DNA from 4 places in the Chromobacterium paludis genome. Region 3 is predicted to be linked to each of the others. Evidence: predicted binding sites of a transcription regulator. Region 3 holds the regulator's gene; each other region holds the start of a gene.

Region 1 (4,343 bases), 1.3 Mb from region 3:
CAGGTGCGGCAGGCGGCCAACACGCTGGAGGCCATCAGCCAACAGGCCAGCGTGGCCTTGGAGCATGTGCACAATGTGGCGGTGGCCATGGGCGAGCAGAGCCAGGCCGGCACCAATATCGCCGGCAATGTCGAGCAGGTGGCCGGCGTGGTGGAAGAGACGCAGAACTCGGTCAGCAACGCGGTGCAGGCGGTACGCGCCATCGACCAGCAGGCCGCCGGCCTGCATCAGACGGTGGGACGCTTCAGACTGTAAAACAATCGACAGGCTTGCCGCCGCCGCTGCGGCTGGCATAATGGTCGCGGGCGCACGCTCCATGAAAGCAAGAAAAAAAACTGAGGACAGACAGGAACCCCAGCACGCTTCAGTGGAGAATTGTATGTCTGATGCCCGCATGCCGGCAGGCCTCATCGAATGGCTGCAACAAAGCAAGGCGAGGGATGTGGAACTCGCCTTCGCCGACGTCCACGGCTTTCCCCGTGGCAAAACGCTGCCCGCCCCCGCCTTCATCCAGGGGCAGCAGCTGCGCATCGCGCGCGCGGTGCCGCTGCAAAGCTGCGTCGGCGAGTTTCCCGACTACAGCTACTACGGCGAGCACGACCCCGACGTCGCGCTGGTCCCCGATTACGCCACCCTGAAAGCGGTGCCGTGGGCCAAGACCCCGCGCGCCATGGTGATTTGCGACAACGTGGACCATGACGGTAGCCTGTCGCCGCTGGCGCCGCGCTCGGTATTGAAGCAGCTGCTGGCGCGCTACGCCGCCCGCGGCTGGACGCCCATCGTCGCGCCGGAGCTGGAGTTCTATCTGTTCGCCGCTCATGGCGACCCGGCGCAACCCTTCCAAGCCCCCAAGCTGCCCAGCGGCCGCCGCGAGACCGGCTTCGACGCCTTCGGCTTCTCCGCGCTGGGCGAGCTGGAAGCCTTCTTCGACGAGCTGTACCAGGCCTGCGAGACGCTGGGCATCGCCACCGACACCTGCGTGCACGAGATGGGTCCCAGCCAGTTCGAGATCAATCTCAAGCACGGCGACGCGCTGAAGCTGGCCGACGACACCTTTATGTTCAAGACCGCGCTCAAGGAAATCGCCCTGCGCCACGGCCTCAGCGCCGTGTGCATGGCCAAGCCCTTGCCCGGCCAGCCCGGCAGCTCCATGCACATCCATCAAAGCATCGTGGACCGCGGCGGCGCCAATGTGTTCAGCCGCGCCGACGGCGCGGAAAGCCCGGAATTCTTTGGCTTCATCGCCGGCCTGCAGCGCTACCTGCCGGAGCTGATGCCGCTGTTCTGTCCCAATCCCAACTCCTACCGCCGCTTCGTCAAGGGCATGGCCGCGCCGGTCAATCTGAGCTGGGGCCTGGACAACCGCTCGGTGGGTCTCCGGGTGCCGGTGTCCGGCCCGGAAGCGCGCCGCGTGGAAAACCGCCTGCCCGGCTGCGACGCCAACCCCTATCTGGCGCTGGCCGCCAGCCTGGGCGCCGGCCTCGCCGGCATCGAGCAAGGCTTGACGCCGGACGAGGCGGTGCACGGCAATGTGTTCAAGCAGCAGGCCGCCAGCCTGCCGTCCACCCTGGACGCGGCCTGCGCCGCGATGGCCGCCGGCGGCGCGGCGGAAGCGCTGTTCGGCGCCGAGTTCAGCCGCGCCTACCTGGCGGTCAAGGAGGTGGAATTGAACGATTACCACCGCCAGGTTTCCACCTGGGAGCGGCAGTACCTGGGGTTCTTGGTCTAGCGCTCCCCAACCTTGGCTGCAGGCCGGCCGCCCCCCATCCCCTTCGGCCCCGGCTTCTTCGGCCGCAGGGGTCGCCAAGGGGTGTCGGGGAGCTGCAAGACAGCTCCCCGGCCTGCCCAGCGGGCCGCCCCGCCGTTCAAACATTCGTCCACGCAGCCGACGCGGTAGACTCAGGCCCATGGTTTGAATCGCGCCGGAGATAGCGCCGAGCAAATTTGCCCTGGATCAATACCCGCGCGAGCCCGGCAAGACAAGGCCGCCCAGGGCGCGGTATGCTGAAGTCATCCCACCAAGCAGAAGTATGCCAAGGAGCAGCCGATGTACAGCCACATCATCGCCGCGATAGACGGCAGCAACAATTCCGACAAAGCCTTGCACGAGGCCATCCGCCTGGCCAAGTTCGCCGATTCCCGCCTGACCCTGGTGCACATCGCCAGCGTGCGCGACTTGGCCGTAGACAGCCTGGGCGTCTACGCCGGCGACCCCGGTTACGACCTGGTGCTGAAGCAGGGCGAGGAGGCGCTGGCGCGCGCGCAGCAGATCGCCCGCAATGCCGGCCTCAGCAATGTGCTCAGCCATCTGGAAAAAAGCTGGGAAGGCGGCCATGACCTGGCCGATCTGCTGCTGGGCTACGCCCGCTCGCAACAAGCCAATCTGATCGTGCTGGGCACCCATGGCCGCGGCGGCCTGGCCCACCTCTTCCTTGGCAGTTTCGCCGAGGACGTGCTGCGCCGCAGCCATCTGCCGCTCTTGGTGGTGCGCAGCCAGGACGACGACGACATCAGCGTGGAATAAGCCCATCCCGCAGGCCATCCCTCCGGCCCGCCTCGCGCGAGCCGGTTTGCGCTTCAGCGCCGCACAGCGTGCACGAAGAACTCGTGATTGCCGTCGCCGCCCTTGATCGGGCTATCGAACCAGGCCAGCACCCGCATGGCCTGCTCGTCCAACACGCGGTTGATCTTGTCCTTCACCACGGGATACAGGCTTTCGTCGCGCACAATGCCGCCCTTGGACAAGCCCTCGCGCCCCACTTCGAACTGCGGCTTGACCAGGCTGAGCAGGCGGCCGCCCGGCTTCAGCAGGGGCAGGGCCGACGGCAGCACCAGGCTTAGCGAAATAAACGACACGTCGCACACCATCAAGTCGAAGCCGTCACCGTCATTGGCCGCCAGCAGCGCGGCGCGGTCCAGCGCGCGCGCGTTGACGCCCTCGAAATAGCGCACCCGCGCGTCCTCGCGCAGCCGGGCATGCAACTGGTCGTGGCCCACGTCCACGCCCACCACCCGGCGCGCGCCGGCCTGCAGCAGGCAGTCGGTAAAGCCGCCGGTGGACTGGCCCACGTCCAGCGCGGTCCAGCCGGCTGGATCCAGCCCGGCTGCGGCCAGCGCGCCCTGCATCTTCAGGCCGCCGCGCGAGACGTAGCGGTCGGCCTCGTCGGCGACGATGGCAAATTCGGCATGCGGCGGAAACTTCTGGCTGGCCTTGCTCACCGGCGCGCCCTCGCAGCTGACGCGGCCGGCGGCGATCAGGTTCTGCGCCGCGGTGCGCGAAGCCGCAAGCCCTTGTTCCACCAGCAAAACATCCACTCGAATCATCTGCGTCTCCCGCTTTCGGCCTATCATCAGCGCGACAGGTTGGCCAAGCCCGCTCGCGCTGTCAAGACTGGCCGCCGGCGCGCCCATTTTCCAGAAAAGTACGCCCCTGATGTTTACAAGAAAACGCTAATGGTGATAGTCTAAAAAGCAATTGATTGATTTTGTTCAATTATCCAGGCAGCTCCCGCATGCATTAAACGGGGAAAATCCGCCCGCACAGCGCGGATTTATTCATTTCAGCTGCCCGCTCCGCCGCATCCGGCCAGACGCGCCGGCCTTGCCCATACGGAGTGCTCTCGCCGGCCCGCGCCGGTTTCGCCCGCGGTTTCGCCGCGCCGTTCCGCTCACCCTTACATCGCGACCATGCGCCCCGCGCGGGGCTTGTCGTCGCCATGCACAGGAGTCCCGATGGTTTTACGTCTCTCTCTCTTGCTCACCGTATTGTTCGCGCTATGGGGGGTCATCGCCCCCGAGCACATGACCCACGCCGCCGGCCAGTGGCTGAGCTTCACCATTTCCCGCTTCGGCTGGTTCTATTTATTGTCGGTGTTCGGCTTCCTGATGTTCGCGCTTTACCTGGCCTTCGGCCGCTTTGGCCACATCCGGCTGGGCAAGGAGGACGAGGAGCCGGAGTTCTCGCGCCTGAGCTGGTTCGCCATGCTGTTTTCCGCCGGCATGGGCATAGGCCTGGTGTTTTGGGGGGTGGCCGAGCCGATCTCCCACTTCGCCAAGCCCGCCAGCGCGTCCACCACGCCGGAATCGGCGGAGGCCGCGCGGCTGGCCATGCGCCACGTGTTCTTCCACTGGGGCCTGCACCCGTGGGCGGTGTACAGCCTGACCGCGCTGGCCCTGGCCTATTTCAAGTTCAACCGCGGCCAGAAAGGCCTGATCAGCGCCGCCTTCCGCCCGCTGCTGGGCGATAAGGTGGACGGTCCGATAGGCGTGGCCATCGACGTGCTGGCCGTGCTGGCCACCGTGTTCGGCGTGGCCACCACCCTGGGCTTCGGCGCGCTGCAGAT
Region 2 (4,343 bases), 310 kb from region 3:
GCTGATGCCCAGCAGCTTGGACTTCCCGCCTGTCGAGTATTGTCGCGGGACCAGACCCAGCGATGCCGCAAAGTCACGGGCATTGCCATAGCCCTTGGCATTGCCGGCGTCCGCCGACAACTGGCTGGCGGTGATCGCACCGATGCCGGGAATGGTCATCAACCGCCGGGCGACATCGTCCTGTCGGGCTTCTGTGGCAATCTCGTGATCCAGCTCGTCGATCTCGGTCTTGAGCAGACGGTAGTGATCCAGCTGGCGTTGCAGGATCTGCCGGGCCTTGACGGGCAAGCCGTTGGTCTCGTCCATCAGCAGCATCGGCAGCTGCGTGATCCCCCGTACCCCGACAGGAAGCGCGATGCCGAACTCCAGCAGCAGCGCATGGATCTGGTTGTTGGTCTGTATTCGTTCGGCAATGCGAGATTCCCGCAGGCGATGCAGTGCCGACAAGGCTTGCTGTTCGGCACTCTTGGCGGCAACGTAGCGCATGGTCGGGCGCGTAGCCGCCTCGCAGATGGCCTGGGCATCGATGAAATCGTTCTTGTTGCCGAAGACAAACGGGCGGATGTACTGCGGTGCGATCAGTTGTACGGTATGACCGAAGCCCGTCAGCTTGCGTGCCAGCCAGTGCGCGCCGCAGCAGGCCTCCATCACGATGCGGCAGGGAGGCTGTTTCGCGAGAAATTCGATGAGACTGTTGCGATTGAACTGCTTCTTGAGGACCGGGTTGCCGCGCGGGTCGTGCCCAATCAGATGAAAGCTGTGCTTGCCGATATCCAGACCGATGAGTGTGACGGTTGCCATGATGCTCTCCCCGAAGAAGAAAAAATGCCTCAGCAGGTTTGACGCCTGCTGAGGCATTTAGGTCAGGCTGACCATCACATTAAGCCCGGATGCTCCGGGCTTTTTGACATCAGCGGCTGCCTTGCTTGCGGCCTTCTTTATCTTTCAGCTTCTCTTCCCGCAAAATGGCTCGTTCGGCTGCCAGAATCTTGGCGCGCTTTTCCCACTCCACCCACTCTTCCGGACGCTCCAGCGTGATGCGGCCGGTCTGGCCGTCGCGGAAGTCGGTCAGCACGATTTCCGCCGCCTTTTGCATATTGATGCGGCCGCCGGACAGCACCGCGCCGCGGCGCTTGCCGATCAGCTCCAGCGCCTGCCAGTCCTGTGCGCCGTCCAGTTCCTCCACGTCAAACTTGTAGCGCGCGGCCAGCTCGGCGCGGTAGTGGACCAGCAGGTACTTCAGCAGCTCCAGCGACACCTCCTCCTCGTCCATGGCGTTGCGGCCGACGGCGCCGCTGGCGGCCAGGTTATAGCCGCCCTCTTCCACCTCGATCTTGGGCCACAGCATGCCGGGCGTGTCGTACAGCTCGAAGTCGTCGGCCAGGATGATGCGCTGCTCGTTCTTGGTCACGCCGGGCATATTGCCGGTCTTGGCGATCTTGCGGCTGGACATGCTGTTGATCAATGTGGACTTGCCGACATTGGGAATGCCGCAAATCAGCACGCGCAGCGGCTTTTCCAGGCCGCCGCGGGTCGGCGCCAGCGCGCGGCAGGCCGCGATCAGGCGCTGCGCCGGCGCGCGCTCGCCGGCATCCATGCCCAGCGCCTCGGTCTGCTTGCGGGCGCGGTACCAGGCCAGCCATTGTTCGGTCACGGCCGGATCGGCCAGGTCCTGCTTGTTCAAAATCATCAGCCGCGGCTTGCCCTTGGCCATGCGCGCCAGCATCGGGTTGGCGCTGGAGGCCGGCAGGCGGGCGTCCAGCAGCTCGATGACGACGTCGATATCTTTCAGGCGCTCGGCGACATCCTTGCGCGCCTTGTTCATATGGCCGGGAAACCATTGGATTGCCATAGTTAACGCTTTCTAATCGGGTCCAGCAGATAAGTCAGACCGTTGTGGTCCAGTTCTTGCATCAATTGCAGCAAGCGGCCGATCTCGCCCGGCGGGAAGCCTTCGCGGGCGAACCAGTTCAGGTAATGGCCCGGCAGCTCGCAAATCAGCGTGCCCTTGTGCTTGCCGAAAGGCATGGCGCGGGTGGTGAGGGCGATCAGGTCTTCGGCTTGCATGATGGCAGATATAGATGGGAGTTGGGCATTGTGCCAAAGCCGGCGGCATGCTGCCAGGCTTGACGTGGAACAAGCGTTTGTCTGCTTGCACGGCCAGATCGCCGTCAGCGGCGTAGCATGTGGACAAAACCATCCTGGCCGGGCCCTACCCGGCCGCATTTTTACCGGTTCGCGCAGAGCCGTTTGCGGGCGCCCTGGCGCCCGCCTTTTCATTTGGCGGGCATGGGCTTGCGGTCGTTGAAATACAGGAAGCCTTTGACAACGCGGTAGATATACCACACCCACACCGCGAACAACACCACGCCGCCCACCAGCAGCCAGATCGTGGCGAAGCCGACGACATAGCCCAGCAGCGCCAGCCAGAAGGTGCGGATCTGCCACTCGAAATGGCTCTCGTACAAGGTGCCGCGCACGTCGTCGCGCTTCACGTAATTGATGATCACGCCGACGATGGCGGTCACGCCCACCAGCAGGCTCACCGCCTGCAGGATATAGACGGTCAGCGTCAGATTGTTCAGCTTCCGTTCGTTCTCGTCCAGCAGCTCCAGCTCCATTCGCCTCTCCTCTCTATTTTCATCTCTCAACGCGCGAACAAGGCGGCGAAGCGCGCCGCCGCCGTGCGGCGAAACGCCAGGCTGGCCGGCACCGCGCCCTCATCCATCGCAGGGGCTGGCGCATCGCTCCAGCCTCGCAACACGCCATCCGCCCGCCGCGCGGGAGACAACACCGGCAAGACCGGCGTCCACTCCCAGCCGGCGGCCTCCGCCAATCGCTCCGCCCGGCGGTTGGCCTCATCCAGCCCGGCCAACTCGTCCAAGCCCACCTCCAGCTGCCGCCACGCCAACAGCAAGAGCCGCGCCGCCAGCCAGTCGGCCGGCTCGGCGATGCGCGCCGGCGTGGCGCCCGGCGGCAGGCCGCGCCGCATGGCCAGGTGCAGCGCCAGTTGGCGGATCTCGGGCAGCAGGGACTCCAGCAGGCAGGCGCGCTCCGGCAGCGCTTGCGGCGAGCCGGGACGATACGCCAGCCGCTCGCCGTCGGTCGACAGCGCGACCGGATACAGCGCCCGCGCCGCGGCATGCGGCTGGGCGTGGGGGGCGAGAATGCGGATGTCGCTGATTTCGTGCATGGCTCTATCTCCTGAAGCGTGCAATCCGCCTGACCGGAGACCATGTATTGCGCTGAGACTGCAAACACAAATGCCGCCGGTAATCGGCGGCATGGTCGGGTATGCGCTCGGTGAACCTGAAAGCCGAGCCTATCCCTGGCGCCGCCGGGAGGGGCGGTACCAATAATAAGCATGGGCGAAAAATACGGTTCGGGCTTGCATAAGGCCATGCTGCCAACGATGGCGCCGGCCGTCAAGCCATTGTTTCCCCTGGCTTGCCGGCGATCAAAACAAAAAAGCCGGGTTTCCCGCAGGAAACCCGGCCTCGCGCGGCGTGGAACGCCCGTTTACATATTCGGGTAGTTCGGCCCGCCGCCGCCTTCCGGCGTCACCCAGTTGATATTCTGGGTCGGGTCCTTGATGTCGCAGGTCTTGCAGTGCACGCAGTTCTGCGCGTTGATCTGCAGACGCGGCGCGCCCTCGTCCTGGCCGACGATCTCGTACACGCCGGCCGGGCAGTAGCGCTGCTCTGGCGCGTCGTACTTGGCCAGATTGATGGCGATGGGCACCGAGGCGTCCTTCAACTTCAGGTGGGCCGGCTGGTCTTCGCTGTGGTTGGCGTTGGAGATGAACACCGAGGACAGGCGGTCGAAGGTCAGCACGCCGTCCGGCTTGGGATACGGGATGCGGTTGCATTCATAGGCCGGGCGCAGCGCCTCGTTGTCGGCATGCTTGTGGCGCAGCGTCCACGGCGCGCGGCCGCGGAACAGGAAGGTGTCGATGGCCGAATAAATCATGGCCGGCCACAGGCCCCAGCGGAAGGACGGGCGGATGTTGCGCACCTTGTACAGCTCGTCATGCACCCAGCTCTGCTTGAACTTGGCCGAGTAAGCCTTGGCCTCGCCGCCCTGCGCCTGGGCCTCGTCGCCCAGCAGTTCGAACACCGCCTCAGCCGCCAGCATGGCGGATTTCATCGCCGTGTGGGTACCCTTGATCTTGGGCACATTGAGGAAGCCGGCGGTGTCGCCAACTAAAACGCCGCCCGGGAAAGTCAGCTTGGGCAGACTTTGCAGACCGCCTTCCGCCAGCGCGCGCGCGCCGTAGGACACGCGGCGGCCGCCTTCGAACGTCTTCTTGATCGCCGGATGGGTCTTGAAGCGCTGGAATTCCT
Region 3 (4,343 bases):
GGCAACGAAACTTTCGGCTTGTCGATCGAGGAAGTGGAGCAGTGCAACCGCCTGGTGACCATCCCCGGCAATCCGGACTACTTCTCGCTGAACCTGGCGATGGCGGTGCAGGTGATGACTTACGAACTGTTCAGCCACACCGAGGTGGACGTGGAATATCTGCGCGCCGAGGGCGAGGCCGCGACGCAGAGCGAGGTGGACGGCATGTGCGGCCATCTGGAGCAGGCGATGGACGAGATAGGCTACTTCCAGCGCCGCAACAGCGAGCGGCTGATGCGCCGCATGCGGACCATGTTCCACCGCGCCGGCATGCTGCGCGAGGAGATCGACATCCTGCGCGGCTTCTACAAGCAAGTGCAGCGCGCGGCCGGCAAAGCCTCCGGCGATGCGGACTGAGCCAGGCTGCGACCTGCCTTACGCGCATCCCGCGGTGCGCGATCTGGCCTTTTTGCTGACCTCTCCCCCGCCCTGGCTGTGCGGCGCGGACATGCCGCCCGAGCGCCTGCTGGGCGCGGACGGCGCAAATCTGCTGGCCGAACTGGACCGCGCGCCGGCGGCGCTGGAAGCCTGGCTCGCCGGGGCGCCGGCCGTCCGCCTTGGAAAATATGCGGAACGATTATTCTCATTTTGGTTTCGCCATGCATCGCATATCGAACTGGCTTTTGAAAACCTGAAAGTCATCAATGCGGCGCGGCGCACGGTGGGAGAGTTCGATTTTCTGCTGCGCCTGGACGGCGAACCCTGGCATCTGGAAACCGCCAGCAAGTTTTATCTGCAAGTTGGCGACTCGCCCGATGAGCTGATCGGCCCTGGTATCAATGACGCCTGGCGGTTAAAAGAGACCAAAAATACAACACAGCTGCTTTTATCGCGCCATCCCAACGCTCGGGCCGTCCTGCCGCCGGGCTTCGAGAACTGCCGCGCCGCCGCCCGCCTCTGCGGCTGGTTCTTCTATCCCGCAGGCGCCGCCCCTGCGGCCCTTCTCGCGCCCGGCCAGCTCCATGGCTGGCACGCGCCGCGGCTGGATGCCTGGCCCAGACGGCACGAAAATTCGCGCTGGGCCTGGCTGCCCCGATTGCGCTGGCTGGCGCCGGCCCGCTTGGCAGAGGCGGAGACGCAGGAAGAACACGCCTTGCGCGACAGCTTGTCCGCCGCCGCCGCGCCGCAGCTGGTGGCGGAACTGCAGCCTGGCGCGGACGGCGTCTGGCGCGAAGCGGCGCGCGGCTTCGTCACCCCGCCCGGCTGGCCGGACCCCGGCCGCCTGGCCGCGCTGCGGCAGCGCATCGCCGCCGCGCAGGCATGAAAAAAGGCAGGCCATGGCCTGCCTTCCTCACTTCTCAACCCACCCCGCTTAGTGCCCGTTGGCGTGGGCGCAGCCGGAAATCAAGGCTTTCAGATCGTCCAGTTGCACCAGCTGGATGTGCTTGTGATCGACGGTGATCCAGCCTTGTTGCTGGAACTTGGACAGCGTGCGGCTGACCGTTTCCAGCTTCAGGCCCAGGAAGCTGCCGATTTCCTCGCGGCTCATGCGCAGGATGAAGTCGTTGGCGGCGAAGCCGCGGCTGGACAGGCGGCCGGACAGGTTCAGCAGGAAGGCGGCGATGCGCTCCTCCGCCTTCATATTGCCCAGCAGCAGCATGACGTTTTGGTCGCGCACGATCTCGCGGCTCATCAGCCGGTAGAAGTGGTGCTGCAGGCTGGGGATGTCGCGGCTCAGCGTTTCCATGCGGTTGAACGGCAGTTCGCACACTTCGCTGTCCTCCAGCGCGATGGCGTCGCAGCTGTGGTTGCCGGTGGAAATGCCGTCCAGGCCCATCAGCTCGCCGGACATCTGGAAGCCGGTCACTTGCTCGCGGCCGTCCTGGCTGGCGACACAGGTCTTGAAGAAGCCGGTGCGCACGGCGAACAAGGACTTGAAAGACTCGCCGCTGTGGAACAGGTACTCGCCGCGTTTCAGGCGTCGGCTCTGCCGGATCACGGTGTCGAGCTGGCTCATCTCCTCGCGGTTCAGTCCGACAGGCAAGCACAGCTCGCGCAGACTGCAGCTGGAGCAGGAGACTTTCAAAGAATGCAGGGGTGTGTGGTTGTGTTCAGACATGCTATTTGGCTGCAAGCTCGTAAAGGTTGACCATAGTCAATGCCGACAATGGGGGATTTCCGCAAATTTACCAGTACACCGGAAGTTTTTCCATCTGAATGAGACATGAAAACCACCCATCCCTTCTCACCCGCCCATTTTGAGTTCGATCGCGAGCTGATCGAACGCCTGGATGGATCTGGACCGCGGTATACATCGTACCCGACCGCAGATCGCTTCACATCAAATTTCTCTGATGATGACTATCTGCTGCGCCTGCAACAACGCCGCATCGGCGCCAACCGCAAGCCTTTATCGGTTTACGTGCATATACCATTTTGCAACACCGTCTGCTTCTACTGCGCCTGCAACAAGATCATCACCAAGGACAAGAGCAAGGCGGACATCTATCTGGACCACCTGGAGAAGGAAATCCAGCTGGTGGCGGCGCAACTGGGCTGCCGCGAGAAGATCATCCAGCTGCATTTCGGCGGCGGCACGCCCACCTTCCTCTCCGATGCGCAGCTGGAACGATTGATGGCCATGCTGGCCGAGCACTTCGAGTTCATGCCCGACGGCGAATACTCGATCGAGATCGACCCGCGCAAGGTGTCGCGCGAAACCATGCTCAAGCTGGCCAAGTTCGGCTTCAACCGCATCAGCGTCGGCGTGCAGGACTTCGAGCCGGCGGTGCAAAAAGCCGTCAACCGCGTCCAGAGCGAGGAAGAAACCCGCGCCGTGATCGAGGCCGGGCGAGAGGCCGGCATCCAGTCGGTGAGCCTGGACCTGATCTACGGCCTGCCGCTGCAAACGCGCGAATCCATGCTGCGCACCTTGCAAAAGGCGCTGGAGCTGAACCCGGACCGGCTGGCGCTGTACAACTACGCCCACCTGCCCACGGTGTTCATGCCGCAGCGGCGCATCCACGAAGCGGACCTGCCCTCCGCCTCGGTCAAACTGGACATCCTGCAGGATGCGGTGAAGATGCTGACCGACGCCGGCTATGTGTTCATCGGCATGGACCACTTCGCCAAGCCCGACGACGAACTGGCGGTGGCGCTGCGCCAGGGCCGGCTGCAACGCAACTTCCAGGGCTACTCCACGCATGCGGACTGCGACATGCTGGCCTTCGGCGTGTCCGCCATCAGCAAGGTGGGCTCCAGCTACTGCCAGAACGACAAGACGCTGGAGGGCTATTACGCGGCGCTGGACGCGGACAAGCTGCCCATCGTGCGCGGCATCACGCTGGACAACGACGACCTGTTGCGCCGCACCATCATCCAGGGCCTGATGTGCCGCTTCGCCTTGTCGGTGGAGGCGATAGAGGAAATCTTCGGCATCAACTTCGCTCAGTATTTCACCGAGGAAATGCCGCAGATCCGCGCCTTCCAACAGCAGGGCCTGCTGTCCTTCGACGGCGACTTCCTGATGGTGGAGCCCAAGGGGCGCTTCCTGATCCGCAACATCGCCATGTTGTTCGACCGCCATCTGCGCGAGCGCCAGACCCACGCCCGCTACTCCAAAACCATCTAAATCCCGCCGCCTCGCGCCCCCCGCGAGGCGGTCTTTCCTCGCCTATCTCGCCCGCGATATCCGCCATTCGTGTAAATGGCTATGATTCCGTCTTGTAATAAGCAATTTCACTTATACAGTTGAAGGGACGGAAGCGTTTCCCGTCCTGTCTTGCGCGGCCGCTTTGGCCGCAGCGATACGGTAGGAGTTTCGCCATGAACACACCCATCGTCCGGCTGATGCAACGCCTCAGCTATCCCCAGCGTTTCGCCGTAATCGGATGCTTGTTCGCCATCGTGCTGCTGTATCTGGTCTACGGCCTGTATCGCAGCAATCAAGACAATATCGATTTCAGCGCCAAGGAGCAGGTCGGCGTCGTCTATATGAAGCCCTTGACCGCCATGCTGGCGCAAACCCAACAAGCGCGCGAACTATCGGTGCGCGCCGCCCTGGGCGAAGCCGACGCCAAGAACAGCCTGCCCGCCGCCGTCCAGCAGCTGCAAGCCAGCTGGCAGGCGCTCAAAACCGTCAACGATCAGTTGGGCGGCGACCTGGCCAGCGGCGGTGCCTGGCAAGCGGCCAGCGCGTCCTGGGACAAGCTGCAGTCCGGGGGCGGCTCGCCGGCGCAGGCGATGGCGGCCTACAGCGACTTCGGCGACAAACTGTCCACCCTGATAGGCCTGATCAGCGACAATTCCAATCTGACGCTGGACCCGGACATCGATACCTATTATCTGATGGATGCCACCACCGG
Region 4 (4,343 bases), 190 kb from region 3:
GGGTCGCGCTGGAACAGGCTGTTCGGAATCGGGGGCAGCACGAATTCGGAACGGTCCAGATAGCCGCCGAACAAGCCTTTCGGGTCGAACGGCAGTTCGAACTTGGCGATGCCGCCCACCAGATGGTCGGCCAGTTGCGAAGACGGCATTTCATTGAGCCAGCTGCGCAGGTCGGACTGCATGCCGATGCCCACGTTGTCGGTCTTGATCTTGCGGTCCAGAACCCAGTTGCGGGCGGCCTTGTCGTCCAGCACCTTGGCCAGCGCGTCATGCACTTCGATCACCTCGATGCCGCGGGCCCGCATTTGCTCAACCATGTAAGCGTGGTCTTTTTGCGCGCGTTCCACCCAGATCACGTCATCGAACAGCAGGTCATGGCAATTGTCCGGGGTCAGGCGCTTGTGGGCCAGGCCAGGACGGCACACCATGACAGTTCGCAGCTTGCCGCACTCGGAATGAACACCAAACTTGGTCATAACGATACTCCTTGAGTCTTGTCTGCCTTAGGGACGGACCGGCCGTCCCCCCGACTGGTTTCAAAATTCTTCGCTTACAGGCCGATGGTGCCGGCTGCCAGCATGTAGACTGCGATCGCAGCCAGCACCACCACGATGGCGGCCAGCACGGCTTCGATCATATTGAACGGTTTCTGGCCCTGTTCTTTCTTGGCCCACAGGTAGAACAGCAGGCCCGGTGCGTACAACACCATGGACAGGAACAGGTACTTGGGACCGGCGGCGTAGATCAGCCAGGCGCCATAGACGGTGGCCAGGATGGCCGTGCCCAGCTCCTTGCCGCGGCCTTCGCCTTCGGCGTAGCCCTCGCCGCGTTGCGCCACCAGCCAGGAGTAGCCGGCGCACAGCAGGTAGGGAATCAGAATCATCGAGGTGGCCAGCGACAGCAGCGCCAGGTAGCCGGCCGAGCTCTTCAGCGTGATCAGCAGGAACAGCTGGATCAGGCCATTGGTCAGCCACAGCGAGGCAGCCGGAGTGTCGTTGGCGTTGGTGGTGCCGAACACCTTGGGCATCACGCCATCCTTGCCGGCGAGGTAAGGCGCTTCGGCGGCCAGCAGGGTCCAGGCCAGCAGCGCGCCGCCGACGGAGATCACCAGACCGGCGTTCATCAGGTTGGCGCCGAAGGAACCAAAGGCTTTTTGCAGCACATAGGCGGTGGACGGGTTCTTCAAGGCGGCCAGTTCCGGCTGAGTCATCACGCCCAGCGACAGCACCGACACGGCGACCAAGAGCGCGATGGTCAACAGGAAGCCGATCACGGTGGCCTTGCCCACGTCCTTCATGCTTTCGGCGCGGCCGGAGAACATCGAGGCGCCTTCAATGCCGATGAACACCCACACCGTCACCAGCATGGTGCTCTTCACCTGATCGACGATGGAGCCAAGCTTGGCGTTGCCCCAGAACTCGAGATTGAAGGTATCCACCTTGAAGGCGAACACGATCAGCGCGATGAACAGCGCCAGCGGCACCAGTTTGGCAATCGTGGTGATGGTGTTGATGAAGGCCGCGCCGTGCACCCCGCGCAACACCAGGAAGTGCAGCGCCCACAGCAGCACCGAGGCGCAGACGATGGCGGTGGGCGTGTTGCCGTCGCCGAATACCGGGAACCAGAAGCCCAGCGCCGAGAACATCACCACAAAGTACGACACATTGCCGATCCAGGCCGAGATCCAGTAACCCCAGGCCGAATTGAAGCCCATGTAGTCGCCGAAGCCGGCTTTGGCGTAGCCATACACGCCGCCCGACACTTCAGGCTTGCGCGAGGCCAGCATCTGGAACACGAAGGCCAAAGCCAGCATGCCGACGAAGGTGATGGCCCAGCCTATCAGAATGGCGCCGGCGCCGGCGCCGGCCGCCATATTTTGCGGCAGCGAGAAGATGCCGCCGCCTATCATGGAGCCGACGACTAGCGCGGTCAGCGCGCCTAGCTTGAGCCGGGGCGAACCGCCTTCCGTTACGCCGGCTTGGCTTGCAGTTTCAGTGGACATTTTCATTCTCCAATTAACGAGGTATGGCGTGATTTATCATTAAATTCTTATCATCTGAAACGATGGTATACCGCGTGAAATCGACCCTTCCAGACGAGTCATCGGCTCGATTGACATGTATCAAGCCCCTTTGGACTGAAACCGTCGAACTACAGAATTTGCGACTCAGGCTTACGTCAAAGCGTCATTGAAACTGGCAGTCATTCGCAAATACGGTCCAAGCCAGCGACCACACTCAGCATAGGACAAGCCCGGGAAAGCGAAAGATCGTGTCCTCAGCCGTCTGATCCAACGCAAAAAAATGAAGAAATCCATTAAAAACAAGAAATTAGGGATAGTTAAAATTAGAAAAGCCTGATTTTCAAGACGGCGGGCGGACAAAAAAAGAGCGGATACGGCCCACCACCGTATCCGCCAACACACACATCAAGAGGAAATGCCAAAACTACAGGGGTAAAACTTTTACTTGCCCGGCTTGTTCATGTTTCTGAAGATGGCCCACACCGCGCCCAACACCACCAGCGTAGCCACGACTATCGTTAATAGACTCAGACGACCCACGTCGTCGGACAACATCAAGGTCAGCAACTCCATCGTGTTCTCCCTCGCAGATTTCGCGACTCCGTGCCTTGCCAACGACATAATAACCATACACAAAACATTGGAATTGACCCAAATCAAACCGGATGTCATCTCGAAAAAATAAAAGCCCCCGGCCATAGCCGGAGGCTTTTTACATACAGATCAATGGCTTGTTTACTTAGCGCCGCCCATATCCTTAGCCAGGAAGAAGGCGTCGGAGAAGAACTCGTCTTCCGGCAGGGCGCGTTCGCGGGTGAAGGCGCCATGCGCCACCTCCACCATCACCGGCGCGCCGCAGGCATAGACTTGATGGCCGGACAAGTCGGCAAAATCTTCCAGCACCGCCTGATGCACAAAGCCGGTGCGGCCGGTCCAGTTGTCTTCCGGCAGCGCCTCAGACAGCACCGGGATGTAGCGGATATGCGGATGCTCCGCGGCCCAGCCTTCCGCCAGATCGGACATATAGAGGTCAGCCTTGCTGCGTGCGCCCCAGTAGAAAGTCATCGGCCGCGTGATGCCGTGCTGGATCGCGTGCTCGATGATGCCCTTCACCGGCGCGAAACCGGTGCCGCTGGCGATGAACACGATGGGCTTGTCCGACTCCTCCCGCAGGAAGAAGGAACCCAGCGGCCCCTTGAAGCGCATGATCTCGCGCTCCTTCATCTGATGAAACACGTACTCCGAGAAGGAGCCGCCTGGCTGGTGGCGGATATGTAGCTCCAGAAAAGCGTCGTCGTGCGGCGCGTTGGCGATGGAGAAGCTGCGCTTCTTGCCGTCCTTCATCAGGATGTCGATGTATTGGCCGGCGCGGAATTGCAGCCGTTCAGACACCGGCAGCTTCAGCTTCAGCACCGCCACGTCGTGGATTTTCTCGATTTTTTCCACCCGGCACGGCAGGGTCTTGATCTGGAAATCGCCGGCGCCGGTGACTTCGCGCACTTCGATGCTGATATCGCCCTGCGGCCGCGCGCAGCAGAACAGCGCCATGCCCTGGGCCTGCTCGGCCGAGGTCAGCGCTTTTTCCTGGAAGCCGTCCTGGCTCACTTCGCCTTCCACCACCTTGCCCTTGCAAGCGCCGCAGGCGCCGTCGCGGCAACCGTAAGGCAGGCCCACGCCCTGGCGCAGCGCGGCCTCAAGAATGGTTTCGTGCGCCTCCACTCCGAATGTATGCCCACTGGGGAGCACCTTCACCTGGCAAGTCATGTCGTTTCTCAATCCCGAATTCTGGCTAAAATGCACACCATGCGTACCTTGCTCATCATCGGCGCCGGCGATGTCGCCTACCGCGCCCTACCCCTGCTGCGCCAACATTGGCGCATCCTTACACTGTGCCGCAGCCAGGAAACGGCCGCGCGCTGGCGGGCGCAAGGCGCCTTGCCGCTGATAGGCGATCTGGACGGCTTCTCCAGTCTCGCGCGGCTGGCCGGACTGGCCGACGCCGTGCTGATCACCGCGCCGCCGCCAAACAGCGGCCGGACCGACCCGAGAGTGCGCAAGTTATTGTACGCGCTGGCAAAAGCCGACAGCATACCACAGCAATGGATCTACATCAGCACCAGCGGCGTGTATGGCAATGCCGATGGCAAGCTGCTGCGCGAGTCCTCTCCCCTGCATCCCAGCAGTGAGCGCGCGTTGCGACGCGCCGACGCCGAGGCCCAGCTGCGCCGCTTCGCCGCCCGCCGCGGTTGCGCGTTGACCATTTTGCGCGCGCCGGGCATTTACGCCGACGAGCGCCTGCCGCTGGCCCGCTTCGCCAGCG

The links. Region 3 encodes FNR, which switches genes on or off when oxygen is low (the NO sensors DNR and NnrR bind a similar motif). Its sites were predicted from a motif close to TTGATNNNNATCAA; they were not measured.
Region 1: the regulator FNR is predicted to act here: its motif matches at 1,945-1,958, upstream of FYK34_RS18765 (universal stress protein).
Region 2: the regulator FNR is predicted to act here: its motif matches at 2,127-2,140, upstream of FYK34_RS14260 (DUF3820 family protein).
Region 4: the regulator FNR is predicted to act here: its motif matches at 2,670-2,683, upstream of FYK34_RS13690 (DUF3149 domain-containing protein).

The regions. Positions count from the first base shown of each region.
Region 1 is NZ_CP043473.1:3,960,361-3,964,703, reverse strand. Features, by position in the region: gene FYK34_RS18775 (methyl-accepting chemotaxis protein) at 1-255, shown strand, start outside; gene FYK34_RS18770 (glutamine synthetase family protein) at 380-1,729, shown strand; gene FYK34_RS18765 (universal stress protein) at 2,048-2,524, shown strand; gene FYK34_RS18760 (TlyA family RNA methyltransferase) at 2,578-3,324, opposite strand; gene FYK34_RS18755 (glycine betaine uptake BCCT transporter) at 3,733-4,343, shown strand, end outside.
Region 2 is NZ_CP043473.1:3,013,781-3,018,123, forward strand. Features, by position in the region: gene FYK34_RS14250 (IS110 family RNA-guided transposase) at 1-801, opposite strand, end outside; gene ylqF (ribosome biogenesis GTPase YlqF) at 911-1,852, opposite strand; gene FYK34_RS14260 (DUF3820 family protein) at 1,855-2,067, opposite strand; gene FYK34_RS14265 (DUF4870 family protein) at 2,277-2,621, opposite strand; gene FYK34_RS14270 (hypothetical protein) at 2,648-3,193, opposite strand; gene FYK34_RS14275 (electron transfer flavoprotein-ubiquinone oxidoreductase) at 3,520-4,343, opposite strand, start outside.
Region 3 is NZ_CP043473.1:2,706,877-2,711,219, forward strand. Features, by position in the region: gene FYK34_RS12685 (RNA methyltransferase) at 1-396, shown strand, start outside; gene FYK34_RS12690 (DUF1853 family protein) at 386-1,303, shown strand; gene fnr (fumarate/nitrate reduction transcriptional regulator Fnr) at 1,352-2,098, opposite strand; gene hemN (oxygen-independent coproporphyrinogen III oxidase) at 2,204-3,610, shown strand; gene FYK34_RS20505 (methyl-accepting chemotaxis protein) at 3,805-4,343, shown strand, end outside.
Region 4 is NZ_CP043473.1:2,895,977-2,900,319, forward strand. Features, by position in the region: gene FYK34_RS13680 (arginine deiminase) at 1-476, opposite strand, end outside; gene arcD (arginine-ornithine antiporter) at 551-2,002, opposite strand; gene FYK34_RS13690 (DUF3149 domain-containing protein) at 2,465-2,596, opposite strand; gene FYK34_RS13695 (CDP-6-deoxy-delta-3,4-glucoseen reductase) at 2,759-3,787, opposite strand; gene FYK34_RS13700 (SDR family oxidoreductase) at 3,827-4,343, shown strand, end outside.